3 linked regions of the Cytobacillus luteolus genome follow. The protein of the gene in region 2 interacts with the protein of the main gene of each other region in a pairwise test. Links are inferred from orthologs where the notes say so. Each region holds a gene or a part of one and is shown on either strand. Other genes may lie near its edges.

What was found.
Region 1: the proteins of tuf (region 2) and mreB interact in binary tests that used the Bacillus subtilis proteins (3 or more experiments, as listed by UniProt). The link is inferred for Cytobacillus luteolus from one-to-one orthologs.
Region 3: the proteins of tuf (region 2) and J2Z26_RS13100 interact in binary tests that used the Bacillus subtilis proteins (3 or more experiments, as listed by UniProt). The link is inferred for Cytobacillus luteolus from one-to-one orthologs.

Annotation. Positions count from the first base shown.
Region 1 is NZ_JAGGKM010000005.1:29,133-34,308, forward strand. Bases 919-3,863 are described here. They hold mreB (rod shape-determining protein), read left to right. Parts: upstream 919-1,862; coding sequence 1,863-2,864; downstream 2,865-3,863. Other genes in these bases: J2Z26_RS14760 (BsuPI-related putative proteinase inhibitor), read right to left, coding at 919-963; spoIIID (sporulation transcriptional regulator SpoIIID), read left to right, coding at 1,342-1,617; J2Z26_RS14775 (flagellar hook-basal body protein), read left to right, coding at 2,974-3,792; J2Z26_RS14780 (flagellar hook-basal body protein), read left to right, coding at 3,822-3,863. In the rest of the region: more of J2Z26_RS14760, read right to left, coding at 1-918; more of J2Z26_RS14780, read left to right, coding at 3,864-4,655; J2Z26_RS14785 (DNA-directed RNA polymerase subunit beta), read left to right, coding at 4,670-4,993; 3-hydroxyacyl-ACP dehydratase FabZ, read left to right, coding at 5,122-5,176. UniProt on the Bacillus subtilis protein: Forms membrane-associated dynamic filaments that are essential for cell shape determination. Acts by regulating cell wall synthesis and cell elongation, and thus cell shape.
Region 2 is NZ_JAGGKM010000011.1:30,433-35,555, reverse strand. The notes cover bases 1-2,892. They hold tuf (elongation factor Tu), read right to left. Parts: upstream 2,096-2,892; coding sequence 905-2,095; downstream 1-904. Other genes in these bases: fusA (elongation factor G), read right to left, coding at 2,221-2,892; rpsJ (30S ribosomal protein S10), read right to left, coding at 1-176. Outside these bases: more of fusA, read right to left, coding at 2,893-4,299; rpsG (30S ribosomal protein S7), read right to left, coding at 4,390-4,860; rpsL (30S ribosomal protein S12), read right to left, coding at 4,903-5,123. UniProt on the Bacillus subtilis protein: GTP hydrolase that promotes the GTP-dependent binding of aminoacyl-tRNA to the A-site of ribosomes during protein biosynthesis.
Region 3 is NZ_JAGGKM010000004.1:203,898-208,955, forward strand. What follows is about bases 954-3,780. They hold J2Z26_RS13100 (rod shape-determining protein), read right to left. Parts: upstream 2,956-3,780; coding sequence 1,951-2,955; downstream 954-1,950. Other genes in these bases: mreC (rod shape-determining protein MreC), read right to left, coding at 954-1,678; radC (RadC family protein), read right to left, coding at 3,078-3,770. Also shown: septum site-determining protein MinC, read right to left, coding at 1-233; rod shape-determining protein MreD, read right to left, coding at 306-815; more of mreC, read right to left, coding at 812-953; J2Z26_RS13110 (Maf family protein), read right to left, coding at 3,851-4,420; J2Z26_RS13115 (hypothetical protein), read right to left, coding at 4,672-5,058.

The sequences.
Region 1 (5,176 bases), on a different replicon or contig from region 2:
AACTTTCTTTTTAGTTGTCTCAGCCTTATCAGCAGCCACTAACCAGAACTCAATTTCATAGTTTCCTGGTTTTAAATCCTCTACTTTCTCAGTGAATGTTAGCTCTTCACCTTGTTTTAGTTCAATTTCTTTGTATTCCATAATGAATAGTTTATCCATCGAATACTGGTAAATTTGCTTGCCGTTTTTATATAATTTATAATCGAATCGTTGTCCACTTGAGTACTTTAATGTTTGTGGTTTTTCGGTTTGGTTTTTAACTTTGTACGTAAAGTTATATGAGCCATCTTTATTTTTAGTATAGTTAATTGAGGGTTCAAGGGATCCCGCAACAATTCCACCCTTATTAGTCAGAAGCATTTGATAAGCCTGGTAAATACCATAAACTAGGTGCGATCTTTTTGCTTGCTTTGTATAATCATCTGCACCTCGAAGAAGATTCTCAGTTAAAGCTGCAGCTAAATAGACCTGTGCCCAATCAGATCCTGGAAGCCAAATGGACATATACTTATCTTTATTCAGGTCTGTTAGCCTAACTAGTACCTGGGCTAACTCCTCTAATGTTACATGCTTGTTTGGTTGAAAAGTATTATTGCCTTTACCTTCCATAAAGCCAGCTTCTACAACTGCAGTAATCTCATTTTTAGCCCAATGCTTTTTTAAGTCTATAAAGGTGGTTTCCTTAGAAGGTCTAAGGTCAAGCATTCGATCAATTACAACTGCTAATTCTGCTCTAGTTACTTTTTTATTTAAATGAGCCTTTCCGTAAGTTTTACCTTTAAAAATCCCCTGTTCCTTTAAGAATGTGTATTTTTGTTCAATACTTAACTCTGAATTAATAACTCTCTCACATTTAGGTTTTCCACCTTTGCAATCAGAACCCACATTTGCATATGTAGGGCTAATCATTGCTGTCGCTAAAGATAAGCTCAATAAGCCTGTAATTATTGTCTTTTTCTTCATTGTTATTCCTCCAATTCTCAACTTTTCATAGTCTTAGACGTAAAGTAAATAAAGGAGTTACATCAAATTTATAAATTTTTTCCAAATAGGAAAAAGTGCTTAGAACGGTGCTTATGAAGGATTTTAGGCATGGACTTTTCAAAAAAATTAGATAAAACCCTTGTCCCTCTTGACTTAAGTAGCATAATCCCTCAACCAAGCTAATAAAATGGTTACAAACCTTTTAAAAAAGAGAGTGTTTGAGGTGAGGAATCGTCAATCGCCTTCGGAGTTTTAGTAATACTAGTTGCCATTAATCTAAAACAAAAGAACTTCTTCTTTTAGCCGTGCGGAACTCATTTCACACTTCTCACATCCATTATAGGGAGGGCGAGTAGTGTGCACGATTACATCAAAGAGCGTACTATCAAGATTGGAAAGTATATCGTAGAGACAAAGAAAACGGTTCGCGTGATTGCGAAAGAATTTGGAGTTTCAAAAAGTACTGTCCATAAGGATTTAACTGAGAGGCTTCCAGATATCAATCCTGAGCTTGCAAACGAAGTTAAGGAAATCCTTGATTACCATAAATCAATCAGGCATTTACGCGGAGGAGAGGCTACAAAACTAAAATATAAGAAAGACGAAGAACTACAAGAAGAGCCAGTTAACTAGGATTGGGACAATTGAAAACGACAAGTGCCACGTACCTGTCGAAAGTAAGCAATTCGACAAGTGCCACGCATCTGTCGAAAAAAATAATTCGTTAACTCTAATATTTTTCTTGCAGCATCGACAAATACTTACAACATTTTTGTTACTTTTTTTACAAATTTCCACTTTCTATTATAATATATGATAAAATATATTATTAGGAAAATATGGCCTTTAGCCATAATTGCAAGGAGGAAATTTAGAGCATGTTAGCAAGGGATATTGGAATAGATCTAGGCACGGCAAATGTCCTTATTCATGTTAGAGGAAAAGGCATTGTTTTAAATGAACCATCAGTTGTTGCAATTGATAAAAATACAGGTAAAGTACTAGCAGTCGGTGAAGAAGCTAGACGAATGGTTGGACGTACTCCAGGGAATATAGTTGCGATTCGACCATTAAAAGACGGAGTCATTGCTGATTTTGATGTGACAGAAGCAATGCTTAAGTATTTCATTAATAAGCTTAATGTAAAAGGCTTTCTTTCAAAGCCACGTATTCTGATTTGCTGCCCAACGAATATTACGTCTGTTGAGCAAAAGGCAATTAAGGAAGCGGCTGAAAAAAGTGGTGGGAAAAAGATTTATCTTGAGGAGGAGCCTAAGGTTGCAGCAATTGGTGCTGGAATGGATATCTTCCAACCGAGTGGTAATATGGTGGTTGACATAGGCGGTGGAACGACAGATGTTGCCGTGTTATCAATGGGCGATATAGTCACCGCCTCTTCCATTAAAATGGCTGGGGACAAGTTCGATCAAGAAATCTTAAATTACATTAAGCGTGAATACAAGCTTCTTATCGGAGAAAGAACGGCAGAAGATATTAAGATAAAAGTTGCAACTGTATTCCCTGGTGCACGTCAGGAAGAAATTGATATTCGTGGACGTGACATGGTAACTGGACTTCCAAGAACAATTACAGTTGGATCAGAAGAGATCGAAAAAGCATTACGTGAACCAGTTTCTATGATTGTACAAGCTTCGAAAAGCGTATTAGAGCGTACACCACCTGAGCTTTCGGCTGATATCATTGATCGTGGTGTAATTTTAACAGGTGGCGGTGCCCTTTTACACGGTATTGATCAGCTTTTAGCTGACGAATTAAGAGTTCCAGTCTTAATTGCAGAAAATCCAATGGAATGTGTAGCAGTTGGAACAGGAATTATGCTTGAAAATTTAGATAGAATCCCAAAATCAAAATTCATGTAAGAAAAGTGGACAAGTCTACCCATCAGGGGAATTTTTCCTGTCTACTAAACATGGAATTTCCACTATAATGTAAAGTAGGACAAGCTATTTAATCGATGAGGTGAGATGTATGTTAAGAGGCTTATACAGTGCAGCGTCTGGAATGTTAACGCAACAACGCCGTTCCGAGATACTTTCAAATAATATGGCAAATTCAAATACACCAGGTTTCAAAGCTGACCAGTCATCACTTCGCTCATTTCCTGAAATGCTGATACATAGCTTAGAGTCGGTTAAGACACCACTAGGAAACGGTAAAAATATTGCAAAATCTACTCAGATTGGCAGTTTGAATACTGGAGTATATATACAAGATGCGACCGCTTTATTTAAACAAGGAGATATCCGCGAAACAGGCAGAGCAACAGATATTGCCCTTGTTGACGGGAATATCCCTGAAAATGGTGCTTTGCTTTTCTCTGTTGAAAATTCAAATGGTGAATTAAGGTATACAAGAAATGGTAATTTCACACAAGATGCTGCTGGATTTTTAACGACAAATGAAGGCTATTATGTTCTAGATAATGCAGGAAATCGTATTCAGATTCAAAATGCTGATTTTAAAGTTACCTCCAATGGCACAATTATTGACGGTAATATAGAAGTTGCGCAATTAAATATAGCATTCGCGGAAAATGCGAATGATTTGATAAAAGAGGGCAATGGTTTATTCGGAGTTGAAGGTGCTGATTTACCAAGTGCAGTAAATAACCCGGACATTAGCTATACTTTATCTCAAGGATTTGTAGAACGTTCAAATGTGGATGTTTCACAAACGATGACAGACTTAATGATGGCTTATCGTGCATTTGAGGCAAATCAAAAAATTTTACAGGCATATGATCGAAGTTTAGAAAAAGCAGTAAACGAAATCGGGCGTCTACGTTAATGTATTTGTTTTATCAGGGGGAGAAGTAAATGAATCGTTCAATGATCACTGCAACGAATACGATGAATCAACTTCAAAAGCAGATGGACACCATTGGCCATAATATGGCGAATGTGAACACCACTGGTTATAAGAAACGTGAAGTTAACTTCAGTGAGCTATTGTATCAACAATTTAATAACCAGCCAACTCACGGTAATAACGTTGGTCGTCTAACCCCTGATGGAATAAGACAAGGAGTCGGGGCTAGACTAGGTCACACAAATGCCTTGTTTTCGGTTGGAACAATTGTTTCGACCGAACGTCCACTTGATATTGCTTTAACTAAAGAAGGTCAATTTCTTCAAGTTCGAGTTGAAGAGAATGGCGAGCAATTCACAAGATATACTAGAGATGGTTCTCTATATTTATCTCCACTAGGGGAAGGTACGGGCTTAGTCATGTTAGTAACAAGTGAGGGTCATCCAGTTCTTGATCAAAATGGGGAATCGATTGTTTTTGAAGATAACCCAAAAAACATATCTATATCCTCAACCGGTCAAGTATCTGTTACCACAGAGGGTGGAGAAGAGACTTTTGATTTAGGGATTGTTCAAATGAATCGCCCCCAACTTCTAGAATCAAAAGGAAATAACCTCTTCGCTTTACCTAACCTTGATAACTTAAACGTTACACTTGATGATGTATTAACATTAGTAGCTGGTGATCAAATCGGTATACAACAAGGTGCATTAGAACAATCAAATGTAGATATATCAACTGAAATGTCTGAGCTACTTGTAACACAGCGTTCTTATCAATTCAATGCCAAAACAATTTCAATTGCTGACCAAATGATGGGTCTTGTCAATGGCATCAGATAAAAAGGGGAATTTTAATGGCTACTGATTTTAACAATACACGTGAAAAAAAGCTGGAAGAAAAAAGCGGAAATTCACGCGAAAGCTATCGTCGAGCTCGTTTGCGGGAAATGGAAACGGAATTGAATAATGAATCAGAGCAGAAGAGTATGAGAAAGATTCGAATTCGCCTCATTCCAATTTGGCTTCGTCTCGTCCTAATAGCGATACTTGTTACAATTAGTGTCATGTCAGGAATAGCAGTTGGATATGGCGTAATTGGAGAAGGCAAAATCTCTGAAGCATTTGATAAATCAACATGGCAGCATTTAGTTGACCTAGTGAATAAAGATTCAGAATAGAGATAGTAGGAAGAAGGTAGCGTGGGCTAGCTTCTTTTTTTCTTATCGATAAATCCGTACTAGGAAACCTGACACTCGTCCAACTTTCCATTATAATGGTTGTTATATACATAAAGGAGGTATTTGCTTTGCTAGATATCACTCAAATTAAAGAAATTATTCCACACAGGTACCCATTCTTAC
Region 2 (5,123 bases):
TTATATTTGTGTACCGCACGAAGAATCGTATAAATTGATTTCTCAGTTGGAAGCGGAATTGGTCCAGATACAGCTGCACCAGAACGTTTCGCAGTTTCTACGATTTTTTCAGCAGACTGATCAAGAATTCTGTGATCATACGCCTTTAAACGAATACGAATTTTTTGTTTTGCCATTATTTTCCCTCCTTTATTCGCCTACTTTTAAAATAGACTTTCTCCGTGGAAATTTCCTTACACTCGCCATGGCAAAGCGGCCGGGTGTATCAGCAACCTTCCACATCATCGCAGTCAAAGACCAACATTCACTATTATATAATAATATAATAGGTAAATGCAACATAAAATATATTTTTATGCATGTCTTACGCACTTTTTTCATTATACATACCTATTAAGCTGTTTTCAAGTTTTCTAGGATTAATAGTTGAAGTTATATAATGGAAGAAAGTGATGTTTTAGCACGCTAATATATTCTTGTATGGATATAAGTTTCTTTAATGATGAAGGGTTAAGAGAAGTTGATTTTGTTAAAGGGGTAAATTTGTTTCTTGGTTCTATGGAGTAATAGAACTCCATCCAATTAATTATATATCGTTTTATCGATCTTTGTTTTAGGGGTAAGCTATTTTTATAGGCTGATAAGTCTTTTTATCGACCTAAAATATAGGGTTTGAACTAGTTTTTGAGCTGATAAATCATATATCGACCAATGTTTTATATTGCAGACTACAATATATGTTACCAGAGCTACCAGGTCATCTTCACTCAAATATATAATTACCTGATTATCAAGTTCCTTCTATATTATATATAACAACCATGATTTACTCCAAGCACCCTACAAGCCAATCCAAATAAAAAACAGGAAACCCGAAGGCCTCCTGTTTATAGTGTAATAAGAATTACTCTTGGATTGAAGCTACAACGCCAGCTCCAACAGTACGTCCACCCTCACGGATAGAGAATTTAGTTCCTTCTTCAATCGCAACTGAAGCGATTAGTTCAACAGTCATTTCGATGTTGTCACCAGGCATAACCATTTCTACGCCTTCAGGAAGGTTACAAATACCAGTTACGTCAGTTGTACGGAAGTAGAACTGAGGACGGTAGTTTGTGAAGAATGGAGTGTGACGTCCACCCTCTTCTTTAGATAATACATAAACTTCTGCTTTGAACTTTGTGTGTGGTTTGATTGTACCTGGTTTAGCAAGTACTTGACCACGTTGGATGTCATCACGTGAAACTCCACGAAGTAGAGCTCCAATGTTGTCTCCAGCTTCAGCATAGTCAAGAAGCTTACGGAACATTTCAACACCAGTAACAGTTGTTGTTTTAGGCTCTTCAGTTAAACCGATGATTTCGATTACTTCACCAACTTTTACTTGTCCACGCTCAACACGACCTGTAGCAACTGTTCCACGTCCAGTGATTGAGAATACGTCCTCAACTGGCATCATGAAAGGCTTATCAGTGTCACGAGGTGGAGTTGGAATGTATTCATCAACAGCAGCCATTAATTCGATAATTTTATCTTCCCACTCAGTTTCTCCTTCAAGAGCTTTAAGAGCAGAACCTTTTACTACTGGCACATCGTCTCCAGGGAAATCATAGTCAGATAGTAAATCACGAACTTCCATTTCAACTAATTCTAATAATTCTTCGTCATCAACCATGTCACATTTGTTTAAGAATACAACAAGGTGAGGTACACCTACCTGACGAGATAATAGAATGTGCTCACGAGTTTGTGGCATTGGACCATCAGCTGCAGATACAACTAAGATTCCGCCGTCCATTTGAGCAGCACCAGTGATCATGTTTTTAACATAGTCAGCATGTCCTGGGCAGTCTACGTGTGCATAGTGACGGTTGTCAGTTTCGTACTCAACGTGTGCAGTTGAGATTGTGATACCACGCTCACGCTCTTCAGGTGCACCATCGATTTGGTCATAAGCCATTGCTGTACCTTTACCAGATCTTTTTGCTAAAACTGAAGTGATAGCAGCAGTTAATGTAGTTTTACCATGGTCAACGTGTCCAATTGTACCGATGTTAGCATGTGCTTTGGAACGATCAAATTTTTCTTTACCCATTAGGGAAAACCTCCTTAAGTATTTGAGATAATTATTTTAAGTATGAAATGCTCTGAAAGTGAGAAATAGCTCCCACTTTCAAAGCCTACATAAGTAGTTATACTTTAACTACAGGTGAAAATCAATTATTCACCTTTATTTTTTTTGATGATTTCTTCAGAAATACTCTTAGGTACTTCCTCGTAGTGATCAAAGTGCATTGTAAATACTCCGCGACCTTGAGTGTTAGAACGTAATGAAGTAGCGTATCCGAACATTTCAGATAGTGGAACCATTGCACGAACAACTTGTGCATTTCCACGAGCTTCCATACCTTCTACACGTCCACGACGAGCAGTGATACCACCCATGATGTCTCCCATGTACTCATCAGGAATAACAACTTCAACTCTCATCATAGGTTCAAGAATAACTGGGTTACATTTTGAAACTGCGTTTTTCAATGCCATTGATGCAGCAATTTTAAACGCCATTTCACTTGAGTCAACATCATGGTATGAACCATCAACTAGTGCAGCTTTAACATCAATTAATTGATATCCAGCTAGTACACCGTTTTTCATTGAATCTTCAAGTCCAGCTTGTACAGCAGGTACGTATTCACGTGGAACTACCCCACCGACGATTTTATTTTCAAATTCGAAACCTTTTCCTTCTTCGTTAGGTTCGAATTCAATCCAAACGTGTCCGAATTGTCCACGTCCACCTGATTGACGAGCAAATTTACCTTCAACTCTTGCAGATCCACGGAATGTTTCACGGTATGCAACCTGTGGTGCACCTACATTAGCTTCAACTTTAAATTCACGTCTCATACGGTCAACGATGATATCTAAGTGTAACTCACCCATACCAGCGATGATCGTTTGGCCCGTTTCAGGGTCAGTGTGCGCACGGAATGTTGGATCTTCTTCAGATAATTTTTGTAACGCTGTACCCATTTTATCTTGGTCAGCTTTTGATTTAGGCTCAACTGATAATTGAATTACCGGCTCAGGGAAATTCATTGATTCAAGAATAACTGGATTCTTATCATCACATAATGTGTCACCAGTAGTAGTATCTTTTAATCCAACTGCTGCTGCGATATCTCCAGCGTAAACCTTAGAGATCTCTTCACGAGAGTTAGCATGCATTTGAAGGATACGACCTACACGTTCACGCTTACCTTTAGTTGAGTTTTGGATATATGAACCAGACTCTAGTGTACCAGAATATACACGGAAGAAAGTTAATTTACCTACATATGGGTCAGTCATAACTTTAAATGCAAGTGCTGAGAATGGACCTTCATCACTTGATTCACGAATTACTTCTTCTTCAGAATCAGGTAAAATACCTTTAATCGCTGGTACATCAACTGGAGCTGGAAGGTAATCAAGAACTGCATCAAGCATTTTTTGAACACCTTTGTTTTTGAATGCAGAACCACAGATTACAGGATAGAATTCAACGTTAACTGTACCTTTACGGATAGCAGCTTTAATTTCTTCGTTTGTTAATTCTTCACCTTCTAGGTACTTCATCATTAATTCTTCATCAAGCTCAGCAACCGCTTCTACTAATTTAGCACGGTACTCATCAGCTTGTTCTTTGTACTCTTCAGGAATTTCTTTGTCAACAATATCTGTCCCCAAGTCATTACCATAGAAAGTAGCTTTCATTTCGATAAGATCGATAATTCCTTCGAATTGATCTTCAGCACCGATTGGTAATTGAATTGGATGTGCATTTGCTTGTAAACGATCATGGATAGTTCCTACAGAGTATAAGAAATCTGCACCGATTTTGTCCATTTTGTTTACGAATACAACACGAGGAACACCATATGTTGTTGCTTGGCGCCAAACTGTTTCAGTTTGAGGCTCAACTCCTGATTGTGCATCAAGAACAGCTACAGCTCCATCTAGTACACGAAGTGAACGTTCAACTTCAACTGTGAAGTCTACGTGACCTGGTGTATCGATGATATTTACGCGGTGACCTTTCCACGAAGCAGTTGTTGCAGCAGAAGTGATTGTGATTCCACGCTCTTGCTCCTGCTCCATCCAGTCCATTTGTGAAGCTCCTTCATGAGTTTCACCAATTTTATGGATACGACCTGTGTAGTAAAGTACACGCTCAGTTGTCGTAGTTTTACCAGCATCAATATGTGCCATGATACCAATATTACGAGTTTTGTCTAAGGAGAACTCTCTTGCCATTGGGTGTCTTTCTCCTTCCATAGTTTAAGTATATTTTTTTTCGGAAAAGGCTCTGTTAAAATCAGTAATTTAACAGAGCTAGTTTTTATCCTACCAACGGTAGTGTGCGAATGCTTTGTTAGCTTCAGCCATTTTGTGAGTGTCCTCACGCTTTTTAACAGCTGCACCACTATTGTTTGCTGCATCTAAAATTTCGTTAGCTAAACGCTCTTCCATCGTTTTTTCTCCACGAAGACGAGCATAGTTTACTAACCAACGTAGTCCTAAAGTAGTTCTACGTTCAGGGCGAACTTCTACAGGTACTTGGTAGTTAGATCCACCTACACGGCGAGCTCTTACTTCAAGTACAGGCATGATGTTCTTAATTGCTTGTTCGAATACTTCCATAGCGTCCTTTCCAGAACGTTGTTGTACTAATTCAAACGCATTATATAAAATCGCTTGTGATTTACCTCTTTTTCCGTCAACCATCATTTTGTTGATTAAACGAGATACAAGCTTTGAATTATAAATCGGATCTGGTAATACATCTCTTTTTGCTACAGGTCCTTTACGAGGCATTATCATTTCCTCCTTTCAATCATGATATGTGAGTTATTTAACTTATTTTTTTGCAGCTTTAGGTCTCTTAGTTCCGTATTTAGAACGACCTTGCATACGGTTATTAACACCAGCTGTATCTAACGCACCACGTACAATGTGATAACGTACCCCTGGTAAGTCTTTAACACGTCCACCACGAATTAACACTACACTGTGCTCTTGTAGGTTGTGTCCAATTCCTGGGATGTAAGCTGTAACCTCGATACCGTTAGTTAAACGTA
Region 3 (5,058 bases), on a different replicon or contig from region 2:
TTATTACGTATAAGACCACGTAACTGTTCCTGTTGTTCATTTGTAACATACCTATTTCCTACCTTTAAGCGAACTGGTAGTAAGGGCCCATCTTCTTCATGACGTTGATTAACTAAAAGTTTCTCTTCTAGCTCAGCTACTAGATCCTGAAATGAACAAGAATCATCGAGATGTAACGTTAAACCGTCTTTTGTGCCTTTTATTGTCACATATTGTTGTTTTTGTCCTTTCATGACGTTCACCTCAACGATTAATATTTCAACAAAAGGGTTCCATTTTCCTCTATCAATTCATTAGTTTTCATACTATTCCGTGACAGAAAGTCTCACCAATAACCTTTTAAATGGATAACATACTATTATTACAAATACACTATTTAAAACCAATGTTGAAAAAAGTCGATCACTTATAAAAAGAGATATATTCATATTTGTAAATCCAATAATTAGATTAACAGCATACACATAAAATTCTAGCAAAGCGACACCAACAATACTTATAACTGAAATAATAAATATATTAGTCTGAAGTATTTTTACCGCTTTGGTTAGAACATACGAAATAATTGGATAAGCAAACATATAAACACCAATAATTTCAGTATATACCATGTCAAATAGTAGTCCAAAAATAATAGCATATACTAAACCTAGCAAATGATTATAATAAACTACTATAAATACAAGTGCGATCATAACAAAATGTGGAATAAATAATCGGTCTACATTAAAAAGCGTAGATGGTAATAAATCGACAAATACACTCTCAAGAACAAATAGTATAGTTAAAAGAAGTGGAAGAATTAGTTTTTTCACCCTTCTTCCCCCTCATCTTCTGGTTCAATCATTGTGCGTTCTACTACGATAACATGGTCGATTTGATAAAAGTTAGCAGCAGGTCTCACATAAGCCATTTTAGTTAGCCCATGGTCCTCAGGTACGACCTCAATTACTTCACCAACTAGAAGACCTTCTGGGAATACTCCACCTAAACCTGATGTGAGCACTTTTTGCTCTACTTCAATTTTGGCGTCAAACGGAATTCTTTTAAATAAAAGCGCCTCTTTTTCCTTATCGTACCCCTCAATCAACCCAAATGTATCTGTATCTCCACTTTGTATATAGGCAGATATTCGATTCTTTCGGTCAGGGGCACTTAATAACTGAATAGTTGATGTAAATTGTGAAGCATGTTTTATTTTACCAATTAGTCCACTTGCCGTAATAACAGCCATGTCCTGCTTAATACCATGTTGTCCACCCTTATTAATAGTAACAACTTCATGCCAACGATCAGGGTTTCTAGCTATTACAGCTGCTTGTATCGAATTAAAGCCACGTAAACTTTCGGTTTTATCTAATATCTCTTGTAGTGTTTTATGCTCGTTTTTAAGATCTTGAAGTTCGGTTTCTAGCAATACATATTCATCTAGTTTAGACTTCAATAGTTTATTCTCTTCATAGGTATTTTTTAGATCGTTCACGTTGCTAAAAAAATGAGAGATGGAACGGGCTGGCTTGTGAATGATTGATTGTACCCAGCCCATTGAGTCTTTTACAAATTGTTCGGGCCATGATAGACCTTCACGTTCTTTTAGTGAGAAACCAATCAATGCCACCAGCACGATAATACTTACAAGCAATAATATTAGACGTTTATTTAGGAAAAATTGTGGCATGATTAACACCCTCTTGTTCTAATACATTAACGAAATCTTGATTTACTATTTTGCAATGTTATAAATACCTGTTGATTTCTGCTCCAGGCACTCGCTTTCCGTGGGGAATCTTGAAAAGCCCAACTACCGGCTTTTCAAAATCGGATTCCCATCGGGCGGTCCGTGAGCCTCCTCGGCGCTTTACGCCTGTGGGGGCTCACTTTGACGCGCTTCTCCCGCAGGAGTCTAGTGCCTTCCGCAGAAATCAACATAGTATCAAATCTCAATCTAGCCTATTTTTTAAATAAATGGATATGGTCTAGTGCTTTACCTGTTCCGATTGCAACGCAGTCTAATGGGTTTTCTGCGATTAGTACAGGCATGCTTGTTTCTTCACTGATTACCTTGTCCAGGTTGCGTAGTAAAGCTCCTCCACCTGTGAGGACAATTCCACGGTCCATTATATCAGCTGCAAGCTCTGGTGGCGTTTTTTCTAATGTGTTTTTTACAGAATCAACAATCGCATAAACTGTATCATGTAAAGCTTTGGAAATTTCCTCTGCTGTAATTTCAATCGTCTTAGGTAGACCTGTTAATAAATCTCTACCTCTAATTTCCATATTTTCTACACCCTCTGGAGAGCTTGCTGACCCAATCTCCATTTTGATTGCTTCGGCTGTACGATCACCAATCATAAGGTTGTAAGTCTTACGGATGTATTGAACCATTGCATCATCCATTTCATCACCAGCAACACGAATTGACTGGCTTGTAACAATACCACCTAAAGAGATAATTGCCACCTCAGTCGTCCCACCACCGATATCTACAACCATACTTCCAGTTGGTTCCCAAACAGGCAGGTTAGCTCCGATAGCTGCTGCAAATGGTTCTTCAATTGTATATGCATCTCGCGCACCAGCTTGTCTAGTCGCGTCGATTACTGCCCTCTTCTCAACTGCTGTAATTCCAGATGGTACACAAACCATCACATATGGCTTACGTGCAAAAAAGCTTTGGTTTTTAACTGCCTGCTTAATGTAATATTTCATCATCGTTGCAGTTGTATCGTAATCTGCAATTACTCCGTCCTTCATTGGACGTAGAGCTACTACATTTCCTGGTGTACGGCCGATCATATTTTTCGCATCGTTCCCCACTGCAACGATTTGTTTTGAGTCAGTTTGCATTGCAACAACAGATGGTTCCCTTACAACAATCCCTTTTCCTTTTACATAGACAAGAGTATTTGCTGTTCCTAAATCTATTCCAAGGTCACGTGTACCAATTCCAAACATATTATGTATCTTCCTTTCTGATACGAAATACCAAATGAGTGTTTTTTATGTTTTTTTATAATGTTTTACTTCAAAAACCCATAACAAATATTATATCGTACTACTATTAAAAAGGATAGTGCTTATACATACCCTTTTTCCTTGAGGCTGACATATTTATGTTCACCTATAATTAGATGGTCCAAAAGTTCTATTCCTAAGATTTTTCCACATTCCGCTAAACGTTTCGTAACCTCAATGTCCTCTCTGCTTGGTGCTGGGTCACCAGAAGGATGGTTATGAATGCAGATGATTGATGCTGCTGATCTTCTAAAAGCTTCTTTGTATACCTCACGAGGATGAACAATCGAAGCATTTAGACTGCCGATGAAGATAGTTTGTCGATGGAGTACCTGGTTTTTGGTATTTAAGTAAAGACACACAAAATGCTCCTGTGACAGAAAGCGCATGTCGTCCATTACATATTTGGCTCCATCTTCTGGTGAGCGAATAACATAACGGTCTTCATATTGAAGTCGGCCAATTCTTCTACCAAGTTCAATAGAAGCCATAATTTGAACAGCTTTTACTTGACCGATACCTTTTATCGCTGTAATCTCTTCAACAGTTGCATCCTTTAGAAGCCTTAATCCTTCAAAATGATTTAATAGACGGTTAGAAAGTTGTAATACCGACTCTTTCTTTGTCCCAGTTCTTAATAAAATTGCTAGTAACTCTTGATTGGATAAATTTGAGGAGCCCTCTGAGAGTAAACGTTCTCTCGGTCTTTCATCATGTGGAAAATCACGAATTAATAATGGAGACTCAGTTTGCATTTTATAAAATTCCTCCTGGAGCCTCCTAATAGCCTTATCATGTTCAAAAGTTAATAGATTTACGCCAATTACCCGTGGGTTTAATTTGCCTTGAACCCTAATTTCTGAAGTTCACGAATGGTGCGGGAAATAGGCAATCCAACCACTGAAAAGTAGTCACCGCTAATCCTCTTAACCAATACTGAACCGAGCTCTTGTATACCGTATGATCCAGCTTTATCTGCTGGTTCACCACTGTTAATATACTTCCAAATTTCTTCATCCGTTAATTCCCAAAATTCAACTTCTGTCCGTTCAAAAAAAGTAACTGCGTCTTCACCAACGATGATAGCTACACCTGTTAATACTTCATGAACTTGGCCAGATAGCAGCTTAAGCATAGTATATGATTCCTGTTTATCCTTTGGTTTCCCTAAGATTTGATGGTCATATACAACAATTGTATCAGCCCCTAAAACAAAATCATTCGGATATTTTTTCGCAACGTCTCTAGCTTTTTGTTCTGCTAGTGACATTACAACTTGTTCAGGCACTAACTGTGGATCAACGACTTCTTCAATATCACTCACTGATATCTCAAAAGGAGTTTGAAGATTATTTAGAAGTTCTTTTCTTCGAGGAGAGCCTGAGGCTAAGATGAGGCGTTTCATATAGTAATCACCCTTCTCATTTTTATTTCTTACAGATTTGGAAGATACTTTACTATCGTACCAAAGAAACATGACAATAAACAATTTACCAAAATTGAATTTTACTACCAAATTTAGTGTTCAACAAAACGGTATTTTTATGAAAAGATTTCTAATTCTTAATGAAAAAGGTTAAAAAAAGGAACGTTTCCGCTCCTTTTTCGGCTATTTTCTAAGTGAAAATTTAATTTTATATAGTTTGAGAATTTTTATTAAGAAAGAGTATTCACCCATAACTGATAATCTCGAAGGGCATCTAATAAAGCCTGTTGAGATTGCCAAAGTGAAGCTTTATCTTTCGTTTCATAATAGGTGTTTAGTATTTCGTAGCCCTTTGTTATATTTGTCGAAAACGATTGTATATGTTCGCTTACTTTGTCTTGTTCAATTGGTTTTATCTCTTTGTAAAGACCTACTACTTGCTGCCATTTTTCACTAGTAATGTCAGAACCAGCTATTAAACTCGATGAGATTGAAGCTAGTTCATTATAAAGAGGGATTGTCTTTCCAATATATTGGCTCTCAATCTCAGGTACATTTTGATAGTCTCCACCATTGATGGTTATTGGTTTAACAAAATGTTCTGTATTATTTTCAGC